Linked DNA regions of Rhodobium gokarnense. The main gene of each other region encodes a partner of the protein of the gene in region 2 in a complex. Links are inferred from orthologs where the notes say so. Each region holds a gene or a part of one and is shown on either strand. Other genes may lie near its edges. The genes, in order: uvrA and mfd.

Region 1 (7,570 bases), on a different replicon or contig from region 2:
GCTCCTGGCGCTCTCCGTCGATTTCGAGAACACGCTGACGGTCGGCAAGGTGGAGGAAGCGGTCTATGCCATGGAGATCGCGATCCGCGAGGCGTTCCCGGTGATCCGCCGGGTCTTCATCGAGGTCCAGGCGCGCCAGCACCACGAAAAGATGCTCGCCGCGGAACTGGCCGAGGGCGGCATTGAAGGCATGACGCTGGGGACGCCGGAGGGCGATGACGGGGCCGGAGAAGACGGATCAAACGCCGCGGGGTAAGATGCCGACGCGACGGGCAGCGGCGCATCCGCGTCTTGACCTATCTCCCAAAGGAGTATCCGGCCGATTTGCCGCGCTCGCTGCACTTGCCCACACATGACGCGGGATGCTTTTGCCCCCCTTGTCCCACGCACTCCGCGTCACCCCGGGCGGAGCGAAGCGGAGACCCGGGGCCTATTGCCCACATCGAAACGGTATGCCGTCGCGGGTCGTGATCCGGCCGAGAACCGCGCCAATGCCAGTCCCGCCAGCCGGCGGCATACCGCGTTGAGGCGGGCAATAGGCCCCGGCTCGGGGCCGGGGTGACGGCATTCTTTCTGGCGAGCGAACGTGTTCTTGCCCCGAGGGCGGCGAAACGGGCCGTCTTCTTGAGGGAGCAAAGGAGGGGCAGTGGCAAGACCACACCGTGCGAAAGCTATCCGGACGGCGCCCCTGCCCCTGCCCGTCCGCCGGCAACGCCTTTAGAACGGGATTTCGTCGTCGAAATCGTCACGCTGGGGGCGCGAGGGGGCGTTGCCGCCACCGCGGTCCATCGGGCTGGAGCGGCCGAAGTCGGAGCCGCCGGAGCCGCTGTCGGCGAAGTCGCCGCCGCCGCCGCTGCGGCCGTCGAGCATCGTCAGCGTGGAATTGAAGCCCTGCAGCACGATCTCGGTGGTCCAGCGCTTCTGGCCCGACTGGTCTTCCCATTCCCGGGTCTGAAGCTGGCCTTCCAGATAGACCTTGGAGCCCTTCTTGAGATACTGCTCGGCGATCCGGCACAGGCCCTCGCTGAAGATCACCACCCGATGCCATTCGGTGCGCTCACGGCGCTCGTTGGTGTTGCGGTCGCGCCAGGACTCGCTGGTGGCGATGCGCAGATTGACCACCGGACGCCCGTCCTGCGTCCGGCGCACCTCCGGATCGGCGCCGAGATTGCCGATCAGGATGACCTTGTTGACCGATCCAGCCATTGTTCTTTCCAGTACTGAAATATGTGTCCGTCTTTGCCGCACAGCCTAACGGGCGCCCGGCGCCGGGGCCAGCGGGGCAGCGCCCTTTCCACAGGCGAGTCGGGCCGTCATCGGCCGTCGCTGTCGCGTTCCTTTTTTGTTCTTTGTACCGTAGAACAGGGCATGTGGCAAGTTCAACCCCGTCCATCGCCAATGAAATCCCCGAAATCCGGCGAATTTGGAGGGTCCTCTCGCGGAATGCCATCCTCGGCCGCCCCCTTGGCAGCGACGCATGTTCATTGTATGTTCCAAGCGTCCTTAACGCCGACTCGCAAGCTTTATACAAATGCTACAGGCCGCCGATCCGGTCGCGCGCGGCGCGTGGCGTAATCCTCTTGTTGCGCGGCTGCGCTTCTGGCCTATATCGCGTTAGGATCGGGCGCCTGTCGCCGGCCCGATCCGCCTACCCAAACCGACCGGGCCGCCAATGACCGCCGATGCGGGCGGCAGGACCTCCGTTTTCGCCGGACTGCCGGCGCCCGAACCGTTCCCCAAGGCACGGAAGACCCGATGACGACCAAATATCTCTCCATTCGCGGCGCCCGCGAGCACAATCTGAAGAATGTCGACCTCGACATTCCGCGCGACCAGCTCGTCGTCATGACCGGGCTCTCCGGCTCCGGCAAGTCGTCGCTCGCCTTCGACACCATCTATGCGGAGGGCCAGCGGCGCTATGTGGAGAGCCTCTCGGCCTATGCGCGCCAGTTCCTGGAGATGATGCAGAAGCCCGACGTCGACCAGATCGACGGGCTGTCGCCGGCGATCTCCATCGAGCAGAAGACGACCTCGCGCAATCCGCGCTCCACCGTCGGCACGGTGACGGAGATCTACGACTATCTGCGCCTCCTGTTCGCGCGCGTCGGCATCCCCTATTCGCCGGCGACGGGCCTGCCGATCGAGAGCCAGACCGTCAGCCAGATGGTCGACCGCATCCTCGCCCTGCCGGAGCGCACCCGGCTCTATCTCACCGCGCCGATCGTGCGCGGACGCAAGGGCGAGTACCGCAAGGAGCTGGCGGAGCTGCAGAAGAAGGGCTTCCAGCGGGTCAAGATCGACGGCACCTTCTACGAGATCGCCGAGGCCCCTGCCCTCGACAAAAAGTTCAAGCACGACATCGACGTCGTCGTCGACCGCATCGTCGTTGCCGGCGACATCGCCAGCCGGCTGGCGGACTCGCTTGAAACCGCGCTCGGCCTTGCCGACGGGCTGGCGGTCGCCGAATTCGCCGACGAGACGGAGGACAAGGGCGCGCCGAAGAGGCTGGTGTTTTCGGAAAAATTCGCCTGTCCGGTCTCCGGTTTCACCATCGCCGAGATCGAGCCGCGCCTGTTCTCCTTCAACAATCCGTTCGGCGCCTGTCCGACCTGCGACGGCCTCGGCACGACGCTGGAGTTCGAGGCGGACCTGGTCGTTCCCGACACCTCGCTCTCCCTGCGCGAGGGCGCGGTGCTTCCCTGGGCCAAGACCGGCAACACCTCGCCCTATTACACCCAGACCTTCGAGGCGATCTGCCGGCAGTTCAAGGTGTCGATGGCAACGCCCTGGCGCGAGCTGCCGGATGAGGTGAAGAACGTCATCCTGCACGGCTCGGGCAAGACGCCGATCACCTTCGTCTATGACGACGGGCTTAGGCGCTACCAGACCAACAAGCCGTTCGAGGGCGTCATCGGTAATATCGAGCGGCGCTGGCGGGAGACGGAATCCGCCTGGGTCCGCGAGGAGCTGTCGCGGTTCCAGTCCGACCATCCGTGCGAGGCCTGCGGCGGTAACCGGCTGAAGCCGGAGGCGCTCGCCGTCAAGATCGACGGGCGGCATATCGGCGAGGTGACGGCGATGTCGATCCGCCGCGCCGCAGAATGGGCCGAGACCCTGCCGGACGGCCTCACCGACAAGCAGAACGAGATCGCCTACCGGATCCTGAAGGAGATCCGCGAGCGCCTGCGCTTCCTCGTCGATGTCGGCCTCGACTATCTGACCCTTGCCCGGGCGTCGGGCACGCTATCCGGCGGCGAGAGCCAGCGCATCCGGCTCGCCTCGCAGATTGGCTCGGGCCTCACCGGCGTCCTCTACGTGCTCGACGAGCCCTCCATCGGCCTCCACCAGCGCGACAACGCCCGCCTGCTGGAGACGCTGAAGCACCTGCGCGATCTCGGCAACACCGTCATCGTCGTGGAGCACGACGAGGATGCCATCCACACCGCCGACTATGTCTTCGACATGGGTCCCGGCGCCGGCGTCCATGGCGGCCGGGTGGTCTCGCACGGCACGCCGGAGGAGATCGTCGCCGATCCGGCCTCGCTCACAGGCCAGTATCTCTCCGGCGCGCTGGAAGTGCCGCTGCCTTCCGTCCACCGCAAGCTGCCGAAGAAAAAGCGGCTGAAGCTGATCGGCGCGCGCGGCAACAACCTCAAGGGCGTCACCGCGGAAATCCCGCTCGGCACCTTCACCTGCATTACGGGCGTTTCCGGCTCCGGCAAGTCGACGCTGCTCATCGACACCCTGTTCAAGGCCGCGGCCCGGCGCATCTCCGGCGCCCGCGAGCAGCCGGCGCCGCACGAGGCCTTCGAGGGTCTGGAATTCCTCGACAAGGTCATCGACATCGACCAGTCGCCGATCGGCCGCACGCCGCGCTCCAACCCGGCGACCTATACCGGCGCGTTCACGCCGATCCGCGAATGGTTCGCCGGCCTGCCGGAGGCCAAGGCCCGCGGCTACGCGCCGGGGCGCTTTTCCTTCAACGTCAAGGGCGGGCGCTGCGAGGCCTGCCAGGGCGACGGCGTCATCAAGATCGAGATGCACTTCCTGCCCGACGTTTACGTCACCTGCGACGTCTGCAAGGGCCGGCGCTACAACCGCGAGACGCTGGAGGTCCAGTTCAAGGGCAAGTCGATCGCCGACGTCCTCGACATGACGGTGGAGGAAGGCGCGGAGTTCTTTTCCGCCGTCCCCGCCATCCGCGACCGGCTGCGCACCCTTTCCCGCGTCGGCCTCGACTACATCCACATCGGCCAGCAGGCGACGACGCTGTCGGGCGGCGAGGCGCAACGGGTCAAGCTCTCCAAGGAGCTGTCGCGGCGGGCAACGGGCCGCACGCTCTACATCCTCGACGAGCCGACCACGGGCCTGCATTTCCACGACGTCGCCAAACTCCTGGAAGTGCTGCACGAACTGGTCGACCAAGGCAACACGGTGGTCGTCATCGAGCACAATCTGGAGGTCATCAAGACGGCCGACTGGATCGTCGACCTCGGCCCGGAGGGCGGCGACGGCGGCGGCGAGATCATCGCCACCGGCCGGCCGGAGGACATCGTTGCCGAGCCCCGCAGCCATACCGGCCGGTTCCTGAAGGACGTGCTGGCCCGGCACGACCGGACCAAGAAGTCGACGGCGGCGGAATAAGCGCTCTTACGGAGGCGCCGTGGGCCGTCGGTGGCCTATGATGCCCCCAGAGGCATTCTTGGGCGCATACCCGCGCGGCGGAGCGATTTGCCGCGCCAAGCCTCCGAAGGCGGCAGAAATGCTGTGAGGGCTCGCCTGAGCCGCTCCTGCCGTTGCACGGGCAAAGGCCGCGCCGTACCGAAAGGGCCCGCCACAATGACCTTTGCGCTCCGTCTTGCCGGCTGTCCTCTCACAGCCGCTTCTGCCGTTCTCGGCGCCCTCCTCGTCTCGGCGCCGGCGGCGGCTGCGGATCCGGCGGACTGCGACGCGCCCCAGGTGGGCGACGACCTGCGCCACTGCTCCTTCAAGGGGCGCCAGCTCATCGGCGTCGACCTGCATGGCGCCGACCTTTCCGGCGTCGATTTCGGCAATGCCGTGATGACCGGCTGCGACCTCACCGGCGCCAATCTGAAAGGCGCCGATTTCAAATGGGCCAATCTCAGCCATTGCCGCTTGAAGCGGGCGGACATGTCCGGCGCCGACCTCTTCCACACCAGGCTCGACTATGCCGACATGACCGGCGCGACGCTGCACAAGGCCTTCATGTTCGGCACCGACCTCAACTACGCCCGGCTCGACGATGCGGACCTTTCCGGCGCCAACATGAAGGACGTGCTGATGGAGGCGACGCGGTTCCGCCGCGCCGACCTTTCCGGCGTCTACATGCTGCGCGGCGTCGTCATCGGCTCCGACTTCCGCTGGGCCAGGCTCGTCGGCACCGACATGACCGGGGCGAGCGCCGAGGAGGTCAATTTCTCCGGCGCCGACCTTTCCGGCACCAAGCTGTCGGGGGCGCAGCTCATCTCCGCCGCCTTCGTCGGGGCGCGGCTGTCCAATGTCGACTTCCGGAATGCCACTTTCGAGGACACCGATTTTCGCGGCGCGGTCGACCTGCCCGAATCCGTCGCAAAGCGGCTGAGCGAGCGCTGGCGAGCGAACTGAACGCCTCTTTCAACGGCATCCGGGGGGCATTCGGGAGGCTTTCAAGGCCATTCAGGGGTTGTTCCGGGGGCATTCGCGGCCAAAAAGCGCAAAAAAACCACTTTGCCGCACCGGATTCCTTACCAAAATCTTTATTGACAAAGCCTAGTTTTTGATCGGTTTTTTGCTGGGGTCAAAAGCTGGGCAATGGGCGTATCCAAGCAAATGCCCCGATTTTGACATAATTTTCTCTTCGGCCGTCGTATTTGCGACAGTCGAAGTCGCTTTCCGGATACGAATGCGACGCCTGCCTTAATGCCGCCAAAAGGCCTCTCACGATCCATCTCAAATTGTTACAAGCTCCTAATAACTAAGGGGAAATCTCTGTGCTTTCCGCATGAGAGCTATGCATTTTCGCGCCTCCCGTCGGCGCCTCGGATCACTTACCTCTCCACTTGCCACGGCAACGCACCGAATGCGGAGCGCCGGGCGCGCAGTAGAAACCTAACCCGAGATACTCGGATTTAACTGACTGGGTGAAGCCATGTTCGACACCATCGTTCGCAACTACCGTTCGTGGCGCAAATACAACGCGACCTATAACGAGCTGATGCGCCTTTCCTCGCACGAGCTCCATGATCTCGGTATTTCGCGCGCCGACATTCCGTATATCGCTCGCCGGTGCTCGCACTAAGTGGCGCGCGACCGAACTATACGGACACCGTTCGTCGCCAAGTCGACGGACCATTAACACCCGCCGGGTTCTCCTCCCTCCGGCGGGTGTTTTTGTCTCTGCAAACATGTTTGTAAGAGCGCTGCTCAGCCCGAGGCGGGCGATGCGGCAAACCAGGCCTCCAGCGGCATGATGTCGGGCTCGACCCCGTTGCCATGCGGCCAGGAATCAACGGCATAGCCGCTGCCCGATTTCTTCTCCACGATCACCGCCGTCGCATGGGGATAGCGCCCGTCGAGGAAGAAGCCGCGGGCGACCGGGCTCGCCACCCGGTGGTGCTTCAGATAGCCGTGGCTCTGGGCAATCAAGAGGACGCTCGTCGTGTTGGTCGCCTCGTCGAGACAGTCCATCTGGCCGGCAACGCCGGCATTGTGCATGTCGAGGCCGCCGATATCGTTGGCCGATCCGACCACCGGCGCGACGCGCTTCTCCGCCCAGGCGATCGCCCGGCCGATCGCCTTCCTCTCGCGCTCCGGCGAGCGGTATCCCGCCCTCAGGATGCGTTTCAGGCGATTGAGGTCGCGGCGGGTCAGCTTCACCGAGGTGCGCCGGGCACAGCCGAAGGCGTGGCAGACGACGAAGCGGTCCGGTCCGGGGGCAACGGCGTTGTGGGCGCCGTACCAGGCGGTCGGTGCGCCCGCCATCTGACCGGCGCAGCCGGCCAGCATCGCGGCGATGACGACGCCAGCCGCTGCCTTTCCAATCGTCATGCCGCATCACCCGAATCACTGAATCTTCTGGCAATTTAAGGGTTCGCTGGAAGAAGTCCAAACACGAGGAAGTCAGAAACCTGACCGACGTGCGAAACGCTTGAAAGCGTGGCGCTGCGGCCATAGGTTCCCGGCCATGTCGAACCCAACACACCCAAGCCCCGTCCATGTCGTCGGCGGCGGCCTTGCCGGCAGCGAGGCCGCCTGGCAGATCGCCGGCGCCGGCGTGCCGGTCATCCTCCACGAGATGCGCCCGGAGCGCGGTACGGACGCCCACAAGACCGGCGATCTCGCCGAACTGGTCTGCTCCAACTCGTTCCGCTCCGACGATGCGGAGGGCAACGCCGTCGGCGTGCTGCATGCCGAAATGCGCCTTGCCGGATCGCTGATCATGGAGGCGGCCGACGCCCACCAGGTGCCGGCGGGCGGGGCGCTCGCCGTTGACCGGGAGGGCTTTGCCGCCGCTGTCACCGGCGCGCTTCAGGCCCATCCGCTCATCGAGATCCGCCGCGAGGAAGTGTCC
Region 2 (8,112 bases):
GCCGCTCTGGCGGGTGCCCAGAACTTCGCCTTCGCCGCGCAGCTTCAGGTCTTCTTCCGCGATGCGGAACCCGTCCTCTGTCTCGCGCATGATGGCGAGCCGCGCATGGGCCGTCTCGCTCAAGGGACCCTTGTAGAGGAGGAGGCAGGTGGAGGGCTTGTCGCCGCGCCCGACGCGGCCGCGGAGCTGGTGGAGCTGGGCAAGGCCGAAGCGCTCGGCGTGCTCGATCACCATGATGGTGGCATCGGGCACGTCGACGCCGACCTCGATGACGGTGGTGGAAACGAGGATCTTCGTGCGCCCCGACTGGAAGTCGGCCATCGCCGCGTCCTTCTCGGCCGCCTTCATGCGGCCGTGGACGAGGCCGACGATGTCGCCGAATTCCGCCCGGAGCGTCGCAAACCGGTCCTCGGCGGCGGCGGCATCGAGCGCCTCGGACTCCTCCACCAGCGGACAGACCCAATAGACCTTTGCGCCGTCGGCGAGGGCCCGCTGGAGGCCGTCGAGAACCTCTCCCATCCGCTCCAGCGCGATGCTCGACGTCTTCACCGGCTTGCGGCCGGCCGGCTTTTCCAGCAGCCGCGAGACGTCCATGTCGCCGAAATAGGTCAGCACCAGCGTGCGCGGGATCGGCGTTGCCGTCATGACGAGGACGTCAGTGCCGGAGCCTTTCGCCGTCAAAGCCAGCCGCTGGTGGACGCCGAAGCGGTGCTGTTCGTCGACGATGGCCAAGGCGAGGTTCTTGAAGGCGGTCGCCGACTGGAAAAGGGCATGGGTGCCGACGACGATGTCGATCTCGCCGGCGGCCAGCGCCGCCTCCACGGCCCGTCGCTCCTTGCCCTTGTCGCGGCCGGTCAGCCCGGCGACCGTCAGACCCGCGGCCTCGGCGAGCGGCGTGATGGTCTTCAGGTGCTGGCGGGCCAGCAGTTCGGTCGGCGCCATCATCGCCGTCTGGCCGCCGGCCTCGGCAACGGCCGCCGCCGCCATCAGCGCGACAACCGTCTTGCCGGAGCCCACATCGCCCTGCAGCAGCCGCAGCATGCGCTTCGGCTGCGCCAAGTCTTCCTCGATTTCCGCCACCGCCTGCCGCTGGCCGTCGGTGAGCGAAAAGGGCAGGGCGGCCAGGATTTTTTCCCGGATACTTCCGTCGCCGGTGCGGGCCGAGCCGGCGGTCTTGCGCATATGTTTTCTGACGAGGGCGAGCGCCAATTGCCCGGCCAATATCTCGTCGAAGGCGAGCCGCGACCAGGCCGGCGTTGCCGGATCGATGTCGCTCGCCGCCTCCGGGTGGTGGACCGTATCGAGAGCTTCCGCAAAGCCCGGCCATTTCTGGCGCTTCAGCCACGCCGCATCCTGCCATTCCGGCAGGTCGGGCACGAGGCCGACCGCCTCGTCGATGACGCGCCTCAGCGTCTTCGGCGACAGCCCCGCCGTCATCGGATAGACCGGCTCGATCAGCGGCAGGTCGGCGAAATCGGCCTCGGCAACGATATGGTCCGGATGGACGATCTGCGCCTGGCCGTTGAACCACTCCACCTTGCCGCTCACATAACGGGTCTCGCCGACGGGGAGTTGGCGTTGCAGCCAGTCCTCCTTGGCGTGGAAGAAGACGAGGGCGATCTCGCCGGTGTCGTCGTGGCAAAAGACCTTGTAGGGCGCGCGGGAATGGCGCGGCGTCGGCTGGTGCCGGTCGACCCAGGTCTTCAGCGTGACGATGGCGCCTTCGGGGGCTTTGGCGATGCCCGGCTGCAGGCTGCGGTCGATGGCGGCGGCTGGCAGGTGGAAGACGAGGTCGAGGAGGCGCGCCTCGCGCTCCGCGCCCGAGCCGACGAGGAGCTTCGTCAGCGTCTTTTCCAGCTTCGGGCCGATGCCCTCAAGGCTTTGCAGCGTGCGGTAGAGCGGGTTCAGAAGTTCGGGGCGCATGGCACCTGACGGTTGGCGAAAAGCGTTTTCGGCCGGATTATCGGCGATTCCCCCGGGGGATGTTGCGGACATGCTGCTGACAGCGGCGCATCCTGACTATATAGAAACGTCATTCACAAGGGATTTTGAGAATTATGACGGGCATGACCCGAACGAGCGACGGGCTCGATCCGCGCCGGCGGCGCATCCTTTACCGCTCCTGGCATCGCGGCACCCGCGAGATGGACCTCGTGCTCGGCCCCTTCGTGGAGGCCGAGGTGGAAGGGCTCGATGCCGACGAGCTGGATGTGCTGGAGCACCTGATGGATGCCCCGGACCAGGAACTCTATGCCTGGTTCACGGGGGCCAAGGCGACGCCGGAAGGCTACGACACGCCGCTCTTCAAGCGCATCTGCGCGTTCCACGCTGCCGGATCCTGATCCGTCGCCGCTGACCTGATTCCGTGACCGTTTCGATACCAAGGACCGCAAGGTGACCGACCTCTCTACCCTGTTCGACCGCCATTCCTCGGCGACGCTCGCCGGCGTCGTCGATGGCCTGGAGGCGATGGTCGCCGCAAGGCTGACCATGGCCGGCTTCGGCAAGGGCAAAGGTCCGGCGCTCGCCTTCGTCGTCCGCGACGGCGGCCGCATGGCGGCGATCGCCGATGCCATCGGCTTTTTCGCGCCCTCCGTCGAACCCCTCATCCTGCCGGCCTGGGACTGCCTTCCCTACGACCGGGTCTCGCCCAATGCCGGCGTCTCGGCAAGGCGCATGGCAACGCTCGCCCGGCTCGCCCACATGGAGGCGACAGAAAGGCCCGTCATCCTGTTGACGACGGCGAACGCACTCTTGCAGCGCCTGCCGCCGCGCGACTGGGTCGCCGGCCAGAGCCTCACCATTGCGCCCGGCAACCGGGTCGACATGTCGGACCTGACGCGCTGGCTGGAATCGAACGGCTTCCAGCGGTCGCCCACCGTGCGCGAGGCCGGCGAATACGCGGTCCGCGGCGGCATCGTCGACCTCTATGCCGCCGGCACCGACGCGCCGCTCCGCCTCGACTTCTTCGGCGATACGCTGGAATCGATCCGCCCGTTCGACCCGGAAACCCAGCGCTCGACCGGCCAGAACCGGCGCATCGACCTGGTGCCGACCAACGAGATCGTCCTCAACGAGGAGACGGTCGCCCGCTTCCGCCAGGCCTACCGGTCGGAGTTCGGCGGCAACACCCAGAACGACATGCTCTACCAGGCGGTCAGCGAGGGCCGGCGCTATCCCGGCATGGAACACTGGCTGCCGCTGTTCTACGAGCGGCTCGACACGCTCGACGCTTATCTCGGCGACGCCCCGGTGCTGTTCGATGCCCTCATCGACGACGTCGTCCACGAGCGCCACGAGCAGATCGAGGATCACTACCAGGCCCGCCGCGAGGCGCAGGAAAAAAGCGCCGACGGCGCCGCCGCGCCCTATAAGCCGCTCCACCCGGACACCCTCTACCTGACCGAGGAGGCCTACAAATCGTTCCTCGCCGACCGCAATACGGCGAAGATGACGCCCTTCGGCGCGCCGGAGGAAAAGGCGGGGATCGTCAATATCGGCGGCCGGGTCGGCCGCTCGTTCGCCGCGGAGCGGGCGAGCGGAGACGTCAATGTCTTCGATGCCCTCGTCACCCATGTTCGCGCGCTGTTAAAGAAGCCGAAGCGCGTCGTCGTCGCCTCCTGGTCGGAGGGCGCGCGGGACCGCCTGCAGAACGTCCTTGCCGACCACGGCCTTGAGCGCGTGGAGCGGGTCGGCGACTGGCAGGCCGTGGAGGCGCTGCCGAAGGATGTGGTGGCGCTCGTCGTCCTCGGCGTCGAGACCGGCTTCGAGACCGGCGACTTCGCCGTCATCGGCGAGCAGGACGTGCTCGGCGACCGGCTGGTGCGCTCGCGCCGCAAGTCGCGCCGGGCCCAGGATTTCCTCTCCGATGTGACGAGCCTTGCGGAAGGCGACCTCGTCGTGCATGTCGACCACGGCATCGGCCGTTTCGTCGGCCTGAAGACCATCGAGGCCGCCGGCGCCCCGCACGACTGCCTCGACATCCGCTACCACGGCGACGACAAGCTCTACCTGCCGGTGGAGAACATCGAGCTTCTGACCCGCTACGGCTCGGAGGAGACCGAAGTCCAGCTCGACCGCCTCGGCGGCGGCGCCTGGCAGGCCCGCAAGGCGCGCATGAAGGCGCGCATCCGCGAGATCGCCGACGGCCTCATCAAGACCGCCGCCGCCCGCGCCATGAAGACCGCCGAGGTCATCAACGCGCCGGAGGGGCTCTCCGACGAGTTCGCGGCGAAATTCCCCTACGAAGAAACGGAAGACCAGCTCGGCGCCATCGAGGCGGTGCTGGAGGATCTCGGCTCTGGTCGCCCGGCCGACCGCCTCGTCTGCGGAGATGTCGGCTTCGGCAAGACCGAGGTGGCGCTGAGGGCCGCCTTCGCCGTCGCCATGTCCGGGCGCCAGGTCGCCGTCATTGTGCCGACGACGCTTCTGTCGCGCCAGCACTTCAAGACCTTCCAGGAGCGGTTCCGGGGACTTCCGCTTGAGGTGGCGCAGGCCTCGCGCCTTGTCGGCACCAAGGAGATGTCGCGGGTCAAGGCCGGCCTCACCGACGGCACCGTCGACATCGTCGTCGGCACCCACGCGCTCCTCGGCAAGGCCATCAAATTCCGCAATCTGGGGCTCCTCATCGTCGACGAGGAGCAGCATTTCGGCGTCAAGCACAAGGAGCGGCTGAAGGAGCTGAAGACCGACGTCCACGTCCTGACGCTGACGGCGACGCCGATCCCGCGCACCCTGCAACTGGCCCTGTCGGGCGTGCGCGAAATGTCGATCATCGCCACCCCGCCGGTCGACCGGCTGGCCGTGCGCACCTTCATCTCCCCCTTCGATCCGCTGGTGGTGCGCGAGGCCTTGCTGCGCGAGCGCTACCGCGGCGGCCAGTCCTTCTATGTCTGCCCGCGCATTTCCGATCTTGGCGAGATCAAGACCTTCCTCGACGAGAACGTGCCGGAGGTGAAGGTCGCGGTCGCCCACGGCCAGATGACGCCGGGGGTACTGGAGGACATCATGACGGCCTTCTATGAGGGCCGCTACGACGTGCTGCTGTCCACCACCATCGTGGAATCCGGCCTCGACATCCCGACGGCGAACACGCTCATCGTCCACCGCGCGGACATGTTCGGCCTTGCCCAGCTCTACCAGCTCCGCGGCCGGGTGGGGCGGTCGAAGGTGAGGGCCTATTCGCTGTTCACCGTGCCGGCCGACCGCAAGCTGACGCCGGCGGCAGAGCGCCGGCTGAAGGTGCTGGAATCCCTGGACACCCTCGGTGCCGGTTTCCAACTCGCCAGCCACGACCTCGACATCCGCGGCGCCGGCAACCTCGTCGGCGAGGAGCAGTCCGGCCATATCCGCGAGGTCGGCTACGAGCTTTACCAGCAGATGCTGGAAGAGGCCGTCGCCAGCCAGCGCGCCGGCGGCGAGGAGGAGCTGGAGGACCACTGGTCGCCGCAGATCTCCGTCGGCACCCCGGTGATGATCCCGGAGAGCTATGTCCCCGACCTGCAATTGCGCCTGAACCTTTACCGCCGTCTCGGCGATCTCGGCGAGGCGAGCGAGATCGATGCCTTCGGCGCCGAGATGATCGACCGCTTCGGGCCCATGCCCGACGAGGTCGAGCACCTGCTAAAGATCATGTTCATCAAGGGCTTGTGCCGGAAAGCGAATGTGGAAAAGATTGACGCGGGCCCGAAGGGCGTCGTCGTCTCCTTCCGCAAGGGCGAGTTCGAGAACCCGGCAGGCCTCGTCCGCTACATCACCGAGCAGGGCGCGCTTGCCAAGATCCGGCCGGATCAGAGGGTGTTCTTCAGCCGCGACTGGCCGGGCCCCGACGACCGCCTGAAGGGCGCAGCGACCATCCTCACCAAGCTCGCGCGCCTTGCCGACGACGCCCGCAAGGCGGCGTGATCATTTCGAGGCTGTGCGGGGTGATCAATTCGACGCTGAAAGCGTCGCAAGCGCGAACGCGCGCCGGCGCCGTTGCGCCGTAGAGCCTTAGTGGCGTTTGAACGTAAAAAAATCAGGTGCCGGAAGGCACCGCGAATTCGGCTTCTTCCGAGCGCTCGACCCAGGCCTCGCGGATCGCCTGGGCAAGCACATCGGGCTCCTGGGCGCCGACGACGGCGTAGCGGTTGGCGATCAGGAAGGTGGGGACCGAATTGATGCCCATGCGTTGGGCGACGGCGATCTCGGTCTTGACGGCCTCGACATCCTGGTCGGTTTTCAAGAGCTCCAGTGCCCGGTCCTTCGCCATGCCGCAGGCATCTGCCGCCTCGGCCAGCACCGCGTCGTCGGTGAGGTCGGCGCCTTCCAGGAAGTAGAGCGAGAACAACAGTTCCACCAGCTTGTTCTGGACGCCGACCGGGCCGGCCCAGCGGATCAGCCGGTGGGCGTTGAGGGTGTTGGGGGCCTTCGGGATGGCGTCGAGCCGGAAGTCGAGGCCTTCGGCGCGGCCCGCCTCGGTAACGCGGGCGCGCAGCGCATCGACCTTTTCGGCCGAGCCGAACTTGTCCTCATGGTAGCGCCGGTAGTCCTTGCCCTCCGGCGGCAGGGTGGCGTCGAGCTGGAACGGGCGCCAGCGCACGAGCACCGGGACGTCGGCCGCCTTTTCAAGCGCGTATCCAAGCCGCCGCTTGCCGATGAAGCACCAGGGGCACATGACGTCGGAGACGACGTCGATCGGCAGAACGGATTTTTTCAGCTCTTCGTCGGTCATGGTCCCTCGCAGTCGGCCGCTGTCACCCTGTCAGGGTAGGGCGCGGCACGTCAAATGCGAGGGCTCTTGCGCAAGAACGGCGATTGAAGAAGGCCGCAAGAAGGGAAACGCACTCCAAGGCCCGATGCGCTCTGCATCGGGCCTTGGCAAGCGCGAACGCGCGCCGGCGCCGTTGCGCCGAGAAGCCTGCGTGGCGTTTGAACGCCAAGAAATGCTAACACCCCGTCTGGGCGAGCGCCCGGTCGATCAGCGACTGCGGCGTGTCGCCCGGCTCGAACTGGGCGAGCCCGGTCCAAAGGTCCACCGAGAAGGCCTCGCCGCCGTCGAGCGAGAAGGCGGTGTTGCCGGCGATCGCAGCGATGCGCCGTGCTGCCGTTTCCGCCGCCTCCATGTCGGTGTCGGTGAAGACCACGGCAAAGCGCGGCCCGTCGAAGCGGGCGGCAAGGTCCTCGCCGCGCACCACCTGGCCGATGACGTTGCCGAGCTGGCGCAGCGCTAGGTCGCCGGCCGGATAGCCGTATTCGATGTTGATGGCGTCCATCGCCGGCACGCCGAAGGCGGCGACGGTGAACGGTTCTTCCCAGCGCTCCGCATCGTCGATGATGTGGGAAAGGTGGGTCAGCAGGAAGCCGCGGGTATAGAGCCCGGTCAGGCCGTCGCAGATGACGTGGCGCCGGCTGTGCCGATAGACGGCGTTGAGGCGCTGGCGGAAGCGGAACTCGCGGATATGGGCGGTCAGCCGCGCGGCGAGCTCGCCGGGGGCGCCGGCGATGGCCGCAACTTCCGAGGCGCCGGCGTCGAAGAGGGCCGAGGTCTCGGCCTCGTTGCCGCGCTCGCCGATGACGACGAGAGGCAGGTTGAAATGGAGCGGATTGCGGCGCACGTCCTGGACGAAATCGAAGGCGTCGTCGGCTCCAAGGGCGACGATCACCGCATCGAACTCCCGCCGCGACAGGTAGTCGAAGGCCGTATCGGTGGTGAACGCTCCGACCAGCACGGCATGGGCGCTGAGCGCGGTCTCAAGGGCCAGGAAATGGGTCGCATCACCGACCACCAGCACATTGGCGTCGGCGATCTCGCCGGGCGGCAGGATCTCCGGCAGGTCGACTCCGAAGCTTGCCGCCGTCGCGGTGCGCCGGGCAAGCTCGGTCTGCATGGTGGTGAGGCGCCGGAGCCCGTCGATGCGCGAGACCAGTTCGGCCGCGGTCAGCGGCGCATAGAGTACGTCGTCCACATTGGCGACGGTCTCCCGGAAGGTGTCGGCCGCGGACGGGTCGGCCAGCGCGATCACCGGCCGGTGGTCGGAAAGGCCGGACCGGGCGAGCCGTTCGGCGAGCGAGGAAAACACCTCGCGCTCGCCGGCCGCGGTGGCGGCGAGGAGGTCGAGGACGACGACGTCG

Evidence for each region.
Region 1: the proteins of mfd (region 2) and uvrA are in contact, whole or in part, in a crystal structure (PDB 4DFC), measured with the Escherichia coli proteins. The link is inferred for Rhodobium gokarnense from one-to-one orthologs.

The regions. Positions count from the first base shown.
Region 1 is NZ_JAOQNS010000011.1:108,917-116,486, reverse strand. The notes cover bases 1,380-4,844. They hold uvrA (excinuclease ABC subunit UvrA), read left to right. Parts: upstream 1,380-1,755; coding sequence 1,756-4,644; downstream 4,645-4,844. Other genes in these bases: M2319_RS17790 (pentapeptide repeat-containing protein), read left to right, coding at 4,840-4,844. Also shown: M2319_RS17805 (cation diffusion facilitator family transporter), read left to right, coding at 1-256; M2319_RS17800 (single-stranded DNA-binding protein), read right to left, coding at 718-1,206; more of M2319_RS17790, read left to right, coding at 4,845-5,625; M2319_RS17785 (DUF1127 domain-containing protein), read left to right, coding at 6,149-6,298; M2319_RS17780 (hypothetical protein), read right to left, coding at 6,424-7,047; methylenetetrahydrofolate--tRNA-(uracil(54)-C(5))-methyltransferase (FADH(2)-oxidizing) TrmFO, read left to right, coding at 7,184-7,570. UniProt on the Escherichia coli protein: The UvrABC repair system catalyzes the recognition and processing of DNA lesions. UvrA is an ATPase and a DNA-binding protein. A damage recognition complex composed of 2 UvrA and 2 UvrB subunits scans DNA for abnormalities.
Region 2 is NZ_JAOQNS010000014.1:85,544-93,655, forward strand. What follows is about bases 2,098-6,104. They hold mfd (transcription-repair coupling factor), read left to right. Parts: upstream 2,098-2,469; coding sequence 2,470-5,904; downstream 5,905-6,104. Other genes in these bases: M2319_RS20635 (FAD assembly factor SdhE), read left to right, coding at 2,098-2,342; M2319_RS20645 (DsbA family oxidoreductase), read right to left, coding at 6,017-6,104. Also shown: ATP-dependent DNA helicase RecG, read right to left, coding at 1-1,923; more of M2319_RS20635, read left to right, coding at 2,058-2,097; more of M2319_RS20645, read right to left, coding at 6,105-6,712; M2319_RS20650 (diguanylate cyclase domain-containing protein), read right to left, coding at 6,927-8,112. UniProt on the Escherichia coli protein: Couples transcription and DNA repair by recognizing RNA polymerase (RNAP) stalled at DNA lesions. Mediates ATP-dependent release of RNAP and its truncated transcript from the DNA, and recruitment of nucleotide excision repair machinery to the damaged site.